2 linked regions of the Gimesia benthica genome follow. Each later gene encodes a partner of the first gene's protein in a complex. Links are inferred from orthologs where the notes say so. Each region holds a gene or a part of one and is shown on either strand. Other genes may lie near its edges.

What was found.
Region 2: the proteins of F1728_RS10425 (region 1) and F1728_RS02340 are in contact, whole or in part, in a crystal structure (PDB 3ZGX), measured with the Bacillus subtilis proteins. The link is inferred for Gimesia benthica from one-to-one orthologs.

What each region holds. Positions count from the first base shown.
Region 1 is NZ_CP043930.1:2,749,420-2,755,749, forward strand. The notes cover bases 1,092-5,615. They hold F1728_RS10425 (AAA family ATPase), read right to left. Parts: upstream 5,237-5,615; coding sequence 1,292-5,236; downstream 1,092-1,291. Other genes in these bases: moaC (cyclic pyranopterin monophosphate synthase MoaC), read right to left, coding at 1,092-1,223; F1728_RS10430 (flagellar basal body P-ring protein FlgI), read right to left, coding at 5,335-5,615. Also shown: F1728_RS10415 (polyprenyl synthetase family protein), read right to left, coding at 1-488; more of moaC, read right to left, coding at 744-1,091; more of F1728_RS10430, read right to left, coding at 5,616-6,330. UniProt on the Bacillus subtilis protein: Required for chromosome condensation and partitioning.
Region 2 is NZ_CP043930.1:558,055-561,926, forward strand. What follows is about bases 904-3,872. They hold F1728_RS02340 (segregation and condensation protein A), read right to left. Parts: upstream 2,906-3,872; coding sequence 1,901-2,905; downstream 904-1,900. Other genes in these bases: uvrB (excinuclease ABC subunit UvrB), read right to left, coding at 904-1,729; F1728_RS02345 (gamma-glutamyl-gamma-aminobutyrate hydrolase family protein), read right to left, coding at 3,247-3,872. Outside these bases: more of uvrB, read right to left, coding at 1-903. UniProt on the Bacillus subtilis protein: Participates in chromosomal partition during cell division. May act via the formation of a condensin-like complex containing Smc and ScpB that pull DNA away from mid-cell into both cell halves.

The DNA.
Region 1 (6,330 bases):
TTACCCCGTTCGTAGATCTGGGCCAGTTCGCCTTCGCAGACCAGATTGGTCGCCCGACCAATCAGTCGACAGGCACGGGCATCGCCCAGGCTGGCACTCAGATGGAACGCATGGGTGAAGAGGAAATCACCGACCAGTACGCTGGTTTCGTTATTCCAGCGGGAATTGACGGTTGCGACATGTCTGCGGATCAGGGCGTCGTCCAGAACATCGTCGTGCACCAGCGTGGCCAGATGAATCATTTCGACCACGGAGGCCAGCACATAGTGGCTCTCTTTGATGCCACCCGTCGCGGCAGCAGAGAGCAGCAGCAGAATCGGACGGAGCCGTTTTCCCTGAAAGCGGGTGATATGCTGCAAAACGTCGTGCACGTAAGGATGCTTCGAGCTGACTTCGCTCAAAAAGACCTGCTCTGCCTGTGCCAGTTCACCGCCAATTAACTCTTCGACACGTGCCAGCAGGTCATGTGTCGTAAGATGCTCCCCCATTACAGCCTCACCACAATATCGAATCGATTTCCAGTTTTCGTCTGGCGGTCAGTTATTTATCAAATACGGAACATATGAATCGCTTCCGCCGATCATATTCCGCGACCATTGTAAGCATTCTACCGGCAGATAGGAATGCAAACAGGGGCCTCTGTTGGATTTCGGGGATGAAATCAGACTTTCCCGTCTGCTGGGGTAAGTCAGCAGGGTCAGGCCAGCTCAGCGTGAACGATACTGCCTCTCACATCACGATGCTCAGGCATCTTTGCGGATAAAATGTCCGCTTTTGCCACCCGATTTTTCCACCAGGCGGGTCGGTCCCAGACTCATTGCCCGGTCAACGGCTTTACACATGTCGTAAATGGTGAGCGCTGCAATGCTGACGGCTGTCAGGGCTTCCATTTCCACCCCCGTTTTGCCATCAATCTTGACGGTGGCGATGATCCGGATCGTAGTCTCGTTCTGAACTTCATAATCCAGGCGCACGCTGCTGATACTCAACGGATGACACAGGGGAATCAGGTCTGCCGTCTTTTTCGTCGCCATGATCCCGGCGATCCGGGCAATCTCAAGCACGTCTCCCTTAGAGACCTGTCGATCCAGAATCAGCCTTTGCGTGGCTGGCTCCATTGTGACGAAGGACTCTGCCACCGCGATCCGCGCGGTCACATCCTTGCCCCCCACATCAACCATGCGGCTGGCGCCCTCGTCATCAAAATGGGTCAGTTCAGACATCGCTACCTCGGCTGTATCAAAGAAAAGCGGTCGGCCCCCTCAACTGCAACCGGATACGCAGCCACTGTTTAAGCGGCTTCGGAGGCCCCGTCTGCGCCGGAGCTGGACTGTTTGAAGTGACCATCTTCGCTGATGTCATCAAACCGGACTGACATCCGCTTGGAAACCCCGGACTGTTCCATTGTAACGCCATACAATACGTTACCAACAGTCATCGATCGTTTATTATGTGTGATCATAATGAACTGGGTCGTTTCCTTGAAGTCATCGATCAGACCGGCGTAACGTTCCACGTTTGCTTCATCCAGCGCGGCATCAACCTCGTCCAGAATACAGAACGGGCTGGGCCGGCTGCGGAAGATCGACATCAACAGCGCCACCGCGGTCAGAGTCTTTTCACCACCGCTGAGCAGCGTCAGACCGCGCAATTCTTTTCCGGGAGGCCGGGCGACGATTTCGATTCCACATTCGAGCACATCATCCGGATCTTCCAGAATGATATCGGCTTCACCACCGCCGAACAGTTTACGAAAGATTTCCTGGAAATGACCCCGCACCACTTCGAACGTATCAAAGAACAGCCGCTTACTTTCGACATTGATCCGGCGGATGATTTCTTCCAGTGACGATTTGGCTTCGTTGAGGTCATCCAGCTGCGACTTCATATACTCGAAGCGGCACTCCAGTTCGTCCAGGTCTTTCAGACTGTCCGAGTTGATGCTGCCCATCATCTTGATTTTCCGCCGCAGTCGGTTTACCTGGGCTTCAATCTCGGGACGGATTTCGAGGTACAGCTCCGCATTGAAACCCGGTTCAGTCAGCGCATCATCTTCGTTGACCAGCTCGATCTCGACCGGTTCTTCCGGGGTCGCTGATTCGAAGTCTTCACTGAGCGCATCCTGCTTGATCGCGTTTTCTGCTTCCGGATCTGTTTCCTCTACCTGCGCGACTTCGGTTTCTTCCTCAGCAGCCTGTTCCCGTTCCGCTTCCGCGATCTCTTCCAGGTGCTGTTTGAGAATCGATTCTCCCGAGGAGACGATTTCTTCCAAAGTGAGCTGGTACTCTTCCTCAATTCGCTCGGCCAGCGTCTTGATTTCATGCTCAATGTCGCGCGTCTTGAATTCCTCTTCGTGCTTCTTATCGCTCAGCTCACGACGTTCCTTGCGAATCGCTGCCTCTTCGGAACTCAACTGTTTCTTGTACTGGCGTTTCTCATCCCGCAACTGAGTCAGGTTGCGTGCCTGCTCCAGGAAGTTTTCCTGAACCAGCAGCTGTTCATCCAGCAGGGCACGCGTATTCAGAATGTGCAGATTGATCTGGGAATTCTTCTCCAGAGAAGATTCGTACCGCCGATTCGATTCTTCCTGCTGCTGATGACGCTGTTCCGATTCACTGTTGAGACGACTGAAACGCTGTTCCAGACCGGCCAGACGTTCCTCATGCGTCGCCAGCTCCAGCTTGCGTGCATTCTGCTGTTCTTTCAGTTCCTGGACTTCGCATTGCTTATCGAGCAGCTGTTTTTCACCTTCCTGAATCAGTGCGTTCAGGCGATCCAGTTCTGCTTCCAGCTCCTGCTTCTCGACCAGCACCGCTTCCGCTTCCGCAGTCAGTTTCGCGGAATGTGCTTCCAGATCGTGCAGGTCACCGAGAACCGTTGCCAGTTCTTCGTTCAACTGTTCCCGTTTGTGTTCTGCCGAAACCTTGGCTGCTTTTTCCGTGGCCAGTGCTTCGGACGCTTCCTGCATCTGCTCCTGGCAGGCACTGCGTTCCCCGTCCACCGTCGACAACAGCTCGTCAAGCTTCTCCAACGCAACTTCGTTATCATTCAATGTACGGTCGATGCGGATCAGATCATTCTTCAGTTTTCGCAGTTCACTACGGCGCGTGAAAATCGCTGATTCTCCACCGATTGCCCCAACGAAAATCGACAGGTTTTCCTCGACCAGTTCGCCCTGCAGAGTAACGAATCGACACTGCTTCCCTTCCTCGCGGGAGAGGCGAACAGCCGTCTCCAGGGAATCCACGATCCAGGTATCGGTCAATAACAGTTCGGCAAGCTGACGGTTCTGGGGAGTGTCTTTTACCAGCTGATCGGCACGATAAATCACTCCCCGTTCGCTGCTCAGATCCAGCACACCTTCCGGGGAATTCGTCGTTGTTTCCGACTCTGCCGTCGGTACGCCAAAGCTCTCTGGAACCAGGGAATCTGCCGACAGTGTGAACCCACTCGCCGCATTCGGTTCGGCTGCATTCGCAGAGGGATGCGTGATAAAACCGACGCGACCGGAAATGGAATACTTGCCCTCTTTCAAAAACTGATAGAGGGGATCAAACTCACTGATTACCAGCAGTTGTGACCGACTGCCCAGAGCGACTTCAAGGAGAGCCGCCTGTTCCAGATCGACATCCAGCAGATCCGCCACGCTCCCCAGGATGGTATTCCAGGGAGGATAGTTTGAGGTCTGGGCGCGGTTCAGAATGTCTTTTACCCCGATACTCAAGCCTTCCTGCCGACGTTCCAGATCTTCCAGAACGCTTTTGCGAGCCTGGTAAGCAGAGCGACGTTCCCGCAATTCGGAGAGCTGTTGCGTCCGCTGATCCTGCTGACTGAGCAGATCCTGTTGTTTTTCATCGACGGCAGAGAGTGCCTGTGCGAACTCGGCGACTTTATCACCCGCGGTACGGAAGCGTGCAGTACGCTCTTCGACGACCGCCTCGGCTTCTTCAACACGTGCTTCCAGCTGCAGGCGTTTTTCATTCGCCTTGGTCATCGAGTTGCTGACGGTTTCCTGCTGAGTCTGCATGGAAAACAGACGATTATCCAGGGCCAGCGACTGCTTGTTGCACTCGTGCATCTGCTGCCGCTTCTGCTGGATTTCTTCGCTGATCGCATCCAGTTCCGCATTGACCACGGTAATGCGTTCCTGGGCTTCCTGCAGTTTTGCCCGCTGCAGTTCAAAGCCGGCTTCGGAATTTTCTTTCTCCTGTGTGACCGCTTCCAGATCCCGCTGGATTTCCGTCGTACGCCTGGCCATCAGAATCCGCTGCTTACGAAGCCGGGTGATTTCGGTTTCGAATTCCGTTTTCCGCTCGAGCTGATGTTCGATGGCAGTCTGGTTTCCGGCGATCCCTTCGCGGTGAGTGGACAGCTGCTTTTCCACGGTTCGAAGCTGATCCTCGAATTCGGATACTTCTGCGTCGATGGCGCCCAGCTTATCTTCGTATTCCTGGTAACCCGCATTCAGTTCATCGATCCGCTTCTGGTACTGACCGATCTGGTTATGCAAGTTCGAGAGTTGTGCGGTCAGATGTCGCCAGTCATCGGCGGCCATTCCCATCCAGAGTTTGCGCAGCTCGGTTGATGCCTCACGGTATTTCGCCGCCTTGGAGGCCTGGCTCCGCGTTGAGTTGAGCTGGGCTTCCACCTCGTCGACGATGTCCGTCAGGCGGAGAATATTCTGTCCGACCCGTTCCAGTTTCCGTTCGGCGTCTACCTTGCGGGCTTTATACCGGCTGATACCCGCTGCCTCTTCAAAGACGACGCGCCGGGTAGCCGCATTAGCCTGCAGAATCTGATCAACACGTCCCTGCTCAATAATACTGTAAGCCGAGGTGGCGGCTCCAGTCCCCATGAACAGGTCACGGATGTCTTTCAGGCGTACCGGATTCCGGTTGAGCAGATATTCCGAATCGCCGTTCTTCCAGAGTCGGCGTCCGATATGAACTTCTTCAGCGTCGATATCCAGAAACCGTTCGGTATTCTTGAACGTCAACGTTGCTTCAGCATAGGCGTTTGCTTTACGACCTTTGGATCCGTTGAAGATTACATCGGTCATATCCTTGCCGCGGAGGCTCTTGGGACTCTGGTCACCCAAAACCCACTTGATTCCGTCGACAACGTTACTCTTACCACTTCCGTTGGGCCCGACAACGCAAGTAATGCCTTCCGAAAATTCAAAGATGGTCCGATCGGCAAAACTCTTAAAGCCGAACAGTTCCAATGATTTCAGCATCACTAAACCTTAAACGGGAAATTAAACAACAGACGTCTTATTGAGCAGGGAGTCAGGCACGGTTATTACAATCAAGATGCCTGACCGTCCTTGCCGGATTATTTTTTGAAGTAACGTAACCAGCTATCGAAGGCACCTCGCTTCACGAATTTCCCTTCCTCATCCGTGGGACTGGCTTTCGGCTTCCGTGTATCAGACAGACTGGCTTCACCTTTGTTGTCTGAATCACCTTCTGCCTCTGCCCGTTCCCGCATTTCCTCTTCATATTCCGATTTTTTGGAACGTTTCGACTGAGGAGCTCCATCGTGGAAGATATTGGGGACCATATTTTCGTTCCCAACGCGTGAACCTTTACGACGTTTCGGTTTTGTAGATTTCATTTCGCCCGATTTCAGAGCCATCAATGAATCTTCCGGTTCAGGTCGGAAATACATCCGGCCCCCTTCCGGCAGTGCGTCGATTTCAACCTGTGCGTCAATGTTTCCCTGGCGGTGTGCCTGCAGGATCATGGCGGCGATATCGGGATAGCTGGCTCCCATCTCCACGGCGGTGCGAATCACAACGGCAATGTTCCGTGAGACTTTCTTCCGCTGGTCGGGTTCGCCGACTTCGTATTTACTGACAATCACTTCCTCACTGCCGGCAGCCCCGGTCACCAGCACTTCGCCGGCCCGCACTGCCATGGGAACCCGGAACTCCTGCTCAGAACCAAACAGGACTACTTCCGGATGCTTCCGGTGCGTGATATGAATCATCGGCCCGCCATTACGGGCATTGCTGCCCTCTTTCTGATCGGGATCGTGACTGGTTGCCTGCTCCAGTTCCGTCTGCAGAACGTGCAGCAGGAACTGACCATTCATGTCTTCACCACGAATAAAGGGATCATTTTTATCCAACGTCCAGAGTGCCCGGAAAGCCCCGTAACGGGTTTCGGCACTGGTCATGCACATCAGATCCCGCAGGTAGAGGTGTGCCTCCGGCTCGTCAATTGCCGACATCGCAGCCAGGGCATAGACGCGGAACGCAGGTTCCTCGCGGGCGGCTTCAGCCAGATGCTTCAGCCCTGCTCCTTCTCCCAGGTAAGCCAGTGCGAC
Region 2 (3,872 bases), 2.2 Mb from region 1 along the record:
TATACTCTTCCTGAATCGCGCGGCGGCGTTCCGTTTCCTCAATCGCACTCTGCATACTGGGAGTCACTCGATCTGCATAGAGAATCACCTCAGCATTCACATGTCGTGCCGAACGCCCGATTGTCTGAATCAGACTTGTTTCACTTCGCAGAAAACCTTCCTTATCTGCATCCAGAATGGCGACCAGTGACACTTCCGGAATATCCAGTCCTTCGCGCAACAGGTTAATCCCCACAACCACATCATACTTCTGCTCGCGGAGCCCCCGCAGAATTTCAACCCGCTCAAAGGCATCAAGTTCAGAATGCAGCCATGCGCAGCGAATGCCTTCTTCCTGAAAATAAGACGACAGATCCTCCGCCAGCCGCTTGGTCAGGGTCGTTACCAGCACACGCTCATTTACCTCCACCCGCTTGAGAATTTCTTCCTTCAGATGAGGCACCTGACCGCGAGCCGGGACAATGCGTATCGCAGGATCAATCAACCCCGTGGGTCGAATGACCTGTTCAACAACTTCCCCCTCAACGCGTTCCAGCTCCCAGTCGCCTGGTGTCGCGGAAACGAAAACAGTCTGCTTACGGCGTTCGTTCCATTCTTCGAAGGTGAGAGGCCGGTTATCGAGAGCCATTGGCAACCGGAATCCATGATCGACCAGGTTTGTCTTACGCGAACGATCCCCGGCAAACATGGCTCGAATCTGAGAGACTGTTACGTGCGATTCATCTACGAACAACAGGAAATCATCAGGAAAGAAGTCCAGCAGTGTATCCGGTGGGGAACCTGGTTTTCTGCCCGCCAGAGCACGGCTGTAATTCTCGATACCCGGGCAAAAGCCAACCTCCTCCAGCAGTTCCATATCGTAGCGGGTCCGGGCACTGAGCCGCTGAGATTCCAGCAACTTCCCTTCGCTCTGTAACACCTGCAGCCGCTCATCCAATTCTGTCTGAATCTCTTTGATCGCTGATTCAATCCGTTCCTGCGGAAGAACAAAGTGCTTGGCAGGGTAAATGTAGGCCTCGTTGACCGTTCGTAATACCTCGCCCGTCAAAGGATCAATGATCGCCAGGTTTTCGATTTCGTCTCCCCAGAACTCGATCCGATAGGCGAACTCTTCATATGCTGGCCAGCATTCAACTACGTCTCCACGTACGCGAAACCGGGCTCGCGCCAGTTCAACGTTGTTGCGATCATACTGAATATCTACCAGTCTGCGGAGCATATCATCCCGGTCAATCTCCTCTCCCACACGCAGGGGAATCATCATCTCCAGGTAGTCTTTGGGTGACCCTAAACCATAGATACAACTCACGCTGGCAACCACGATCACGTCCCGCCGACTGACGAGTGCACTGGTCGCAAGAAGCCGGAGTCGATCAATCTCATCATTGATCGAAGCGTCTTTCTCAATATAAATATCGCGCTGCGGGATATAGGCTTCCGGCTGATAGTAGTCGTAATAACTTACGAAATAAGTGACCGCATTATTCGGAAAGAACTCTTTGAATTCAGAATACAATTGCGCTGCCAGAGTTTTATTGTGTGAAAGTATCAGAGCAGGACGTCCCAGTTCTGCGATCACATTGGCCATTGTGAACGTTTTACCAGATCCGGTCACCCCCAGCAGAACCTGGTCAGACTTGCCTTCTTTGATGCCTTTCACCAGTCCATCGATGGCACGGGGCTGATCCCCCGAAGGTTGAAAGTCACTCTGTAACTGAAACACGGACATGGTTGCTCTACTCTCTGCGTCTGGTCAGCGCACCGGTTCACCTCTGACCGGAACGGGGAAATGCATCTCTTCTATGTCAGATATTGTAGAGCATCCTGGTGTCGCGAATAAAGGGAGCCACTGATTCCCGGCAGAGAACTAATAATCCCAGCCCGGACACCTAAAAAATGACTATGCTTCCGGATGGAGTGAGTCCGGATCGGTGTCGTCACTTAGACCCACCTCTGGTTGATCGCTCACAGCAGATTCGTCCTCAGGAGCAGCATCCGAAGCGACTTGATCAGGCTCAGTCTCGCCCGACTCGGGAAGTGCCTCTACTTCTACCTGAGCTGTCTGCACCATCTCGGGATCATTTGTTTCGACACTGGCAACTTCCTCTTCCGCATGCTCAGGTACCGACGCGTCAGTAGTCTCCGCTATCGGAGCGCAGTCTGAGTCTTGCGTTTCGGGCAGGGGAGCCATAATCCAGATTTCGCCGTAATCTTCCGGCTGATCTGCCCGGAAATGATGATGACGAAGCAGTTCCAATATCGCCAGAAAGATCCCGGTGATCCGACTGCGCAGTTTTTCGCCTTCAAAGAATGCACTGAAGGCGAGTTTCCCTTCCTGACGCACGCGGGCTCCGATTCGCTCTACATATGTGGAGATTGGCGTGTCGTCATAAGTGATGCTCGACTCCTCTTCGACTTCTTTGCGTTTCACTACGCGGGCCAGCGCACTGACCAGGTCCCAAAGTTCGACCTCCTTGATGAGATCCTCTGCAGGATCCTTACCCGATTTGGGCCGTTCATCTGATAGTCGGGGATAACGCTCCTGCCATTCAGCAGCGTGTTCTTCCAGAGCGTTCGCTGCATCTTTGAACTTCTTGTATTCCAGCAACTGCTGAATCAGATCGCTGCGGGGATCGTCAATCACTTCCGCAATTTCTTCTTCTTCCGCCCGGGGAAGTACCATCCGGCTTTTGATTTCCGCCAGGGTACTCGCCATCACCAGAAAGTCACCCACCAGATCCAGATCAATCAGTTCCAGCACGTCTAGAAACTCATTGAAGGATGACGTAATCGTAGCCACAGGCAGGTCCAGAATGTCGAGCTCATTCCGACGGATCAGGTACAACAGCAGGTCCAATGGACCACTGTATATCTGCAACTCGACCTTATATTGGGCAGTCGTCATAAGTTTGGTTCGGGCTCTGTCACGTAATATCGTCAGGGCAACATTACGATAACCTGTTCTCTGTCAGCGGGTTAGAATACTTATTTCAATTCAGGCGGTGGGCTATTTTTCGTCAGACTTCGCGCACACCAGCCTGCTATGATCGTTATCGTCAGATTAACCGTCACAAATTGAAACTTTCCCCAGCTTCGGAGGGGAAAAGAAAAATCGGCAAGTCCTGATGACTTGCCGATTTTGATTCATCGTTTTCCGATGACACAAAGCTGAAGCACCTTAAGTTCCTCTCAGCGATTTCATCCTGAACAATCGATGGAGAAGTGCCTCCGTGATCCATTTTGGAATCACGCTGCTTTGCGGACAGGCATTTGCAGAATTTGTGGTTCTGGCTCTTCGCAGGCAGCCAGGAAGTTTTCGAAGACCTGCATATCCAGAGCGGAAGCAGAATGATTCTGCGGGTGCCACTGCACACCGACACAGAACCAGTCCTCATCAGGTACTTCGATTGCTTCAACAACACCATCCGGTGCTGTTGCAGAAACCACAAACATTTTGGAAACATATTTCACAGCCATGTGATGCTGGCTGTTCACCCGAATTTCTCCGGGACCATACATTTTATCAACACGGGTACCAGGTACGATATCAATGATATGTCGCAGGTTCGCTTCAACACCATCACGGTGATACATGGCACCAGGAACATCTTCTGTCACATGCTGGTGCAGTGTTCCACCACTGATGACATTCATCAGCTGCATACCAGATCCGATGGCCAACAACGGCATTTTCATTTCCATGGCCATGGTGCAGACGCGACGATCAAAGTCTTCACGACGCAGGGGCATGGCGCGGGAAGCAGGGTGCTTTTCGAATCCCAGGCGAATCGGATCCAGGTCCAGAGCACAACCCGAAAGTACCAGACCGTCCAGCTGTTCGAGCATTTGTTTTAAGTCATCGTCATCGGCCA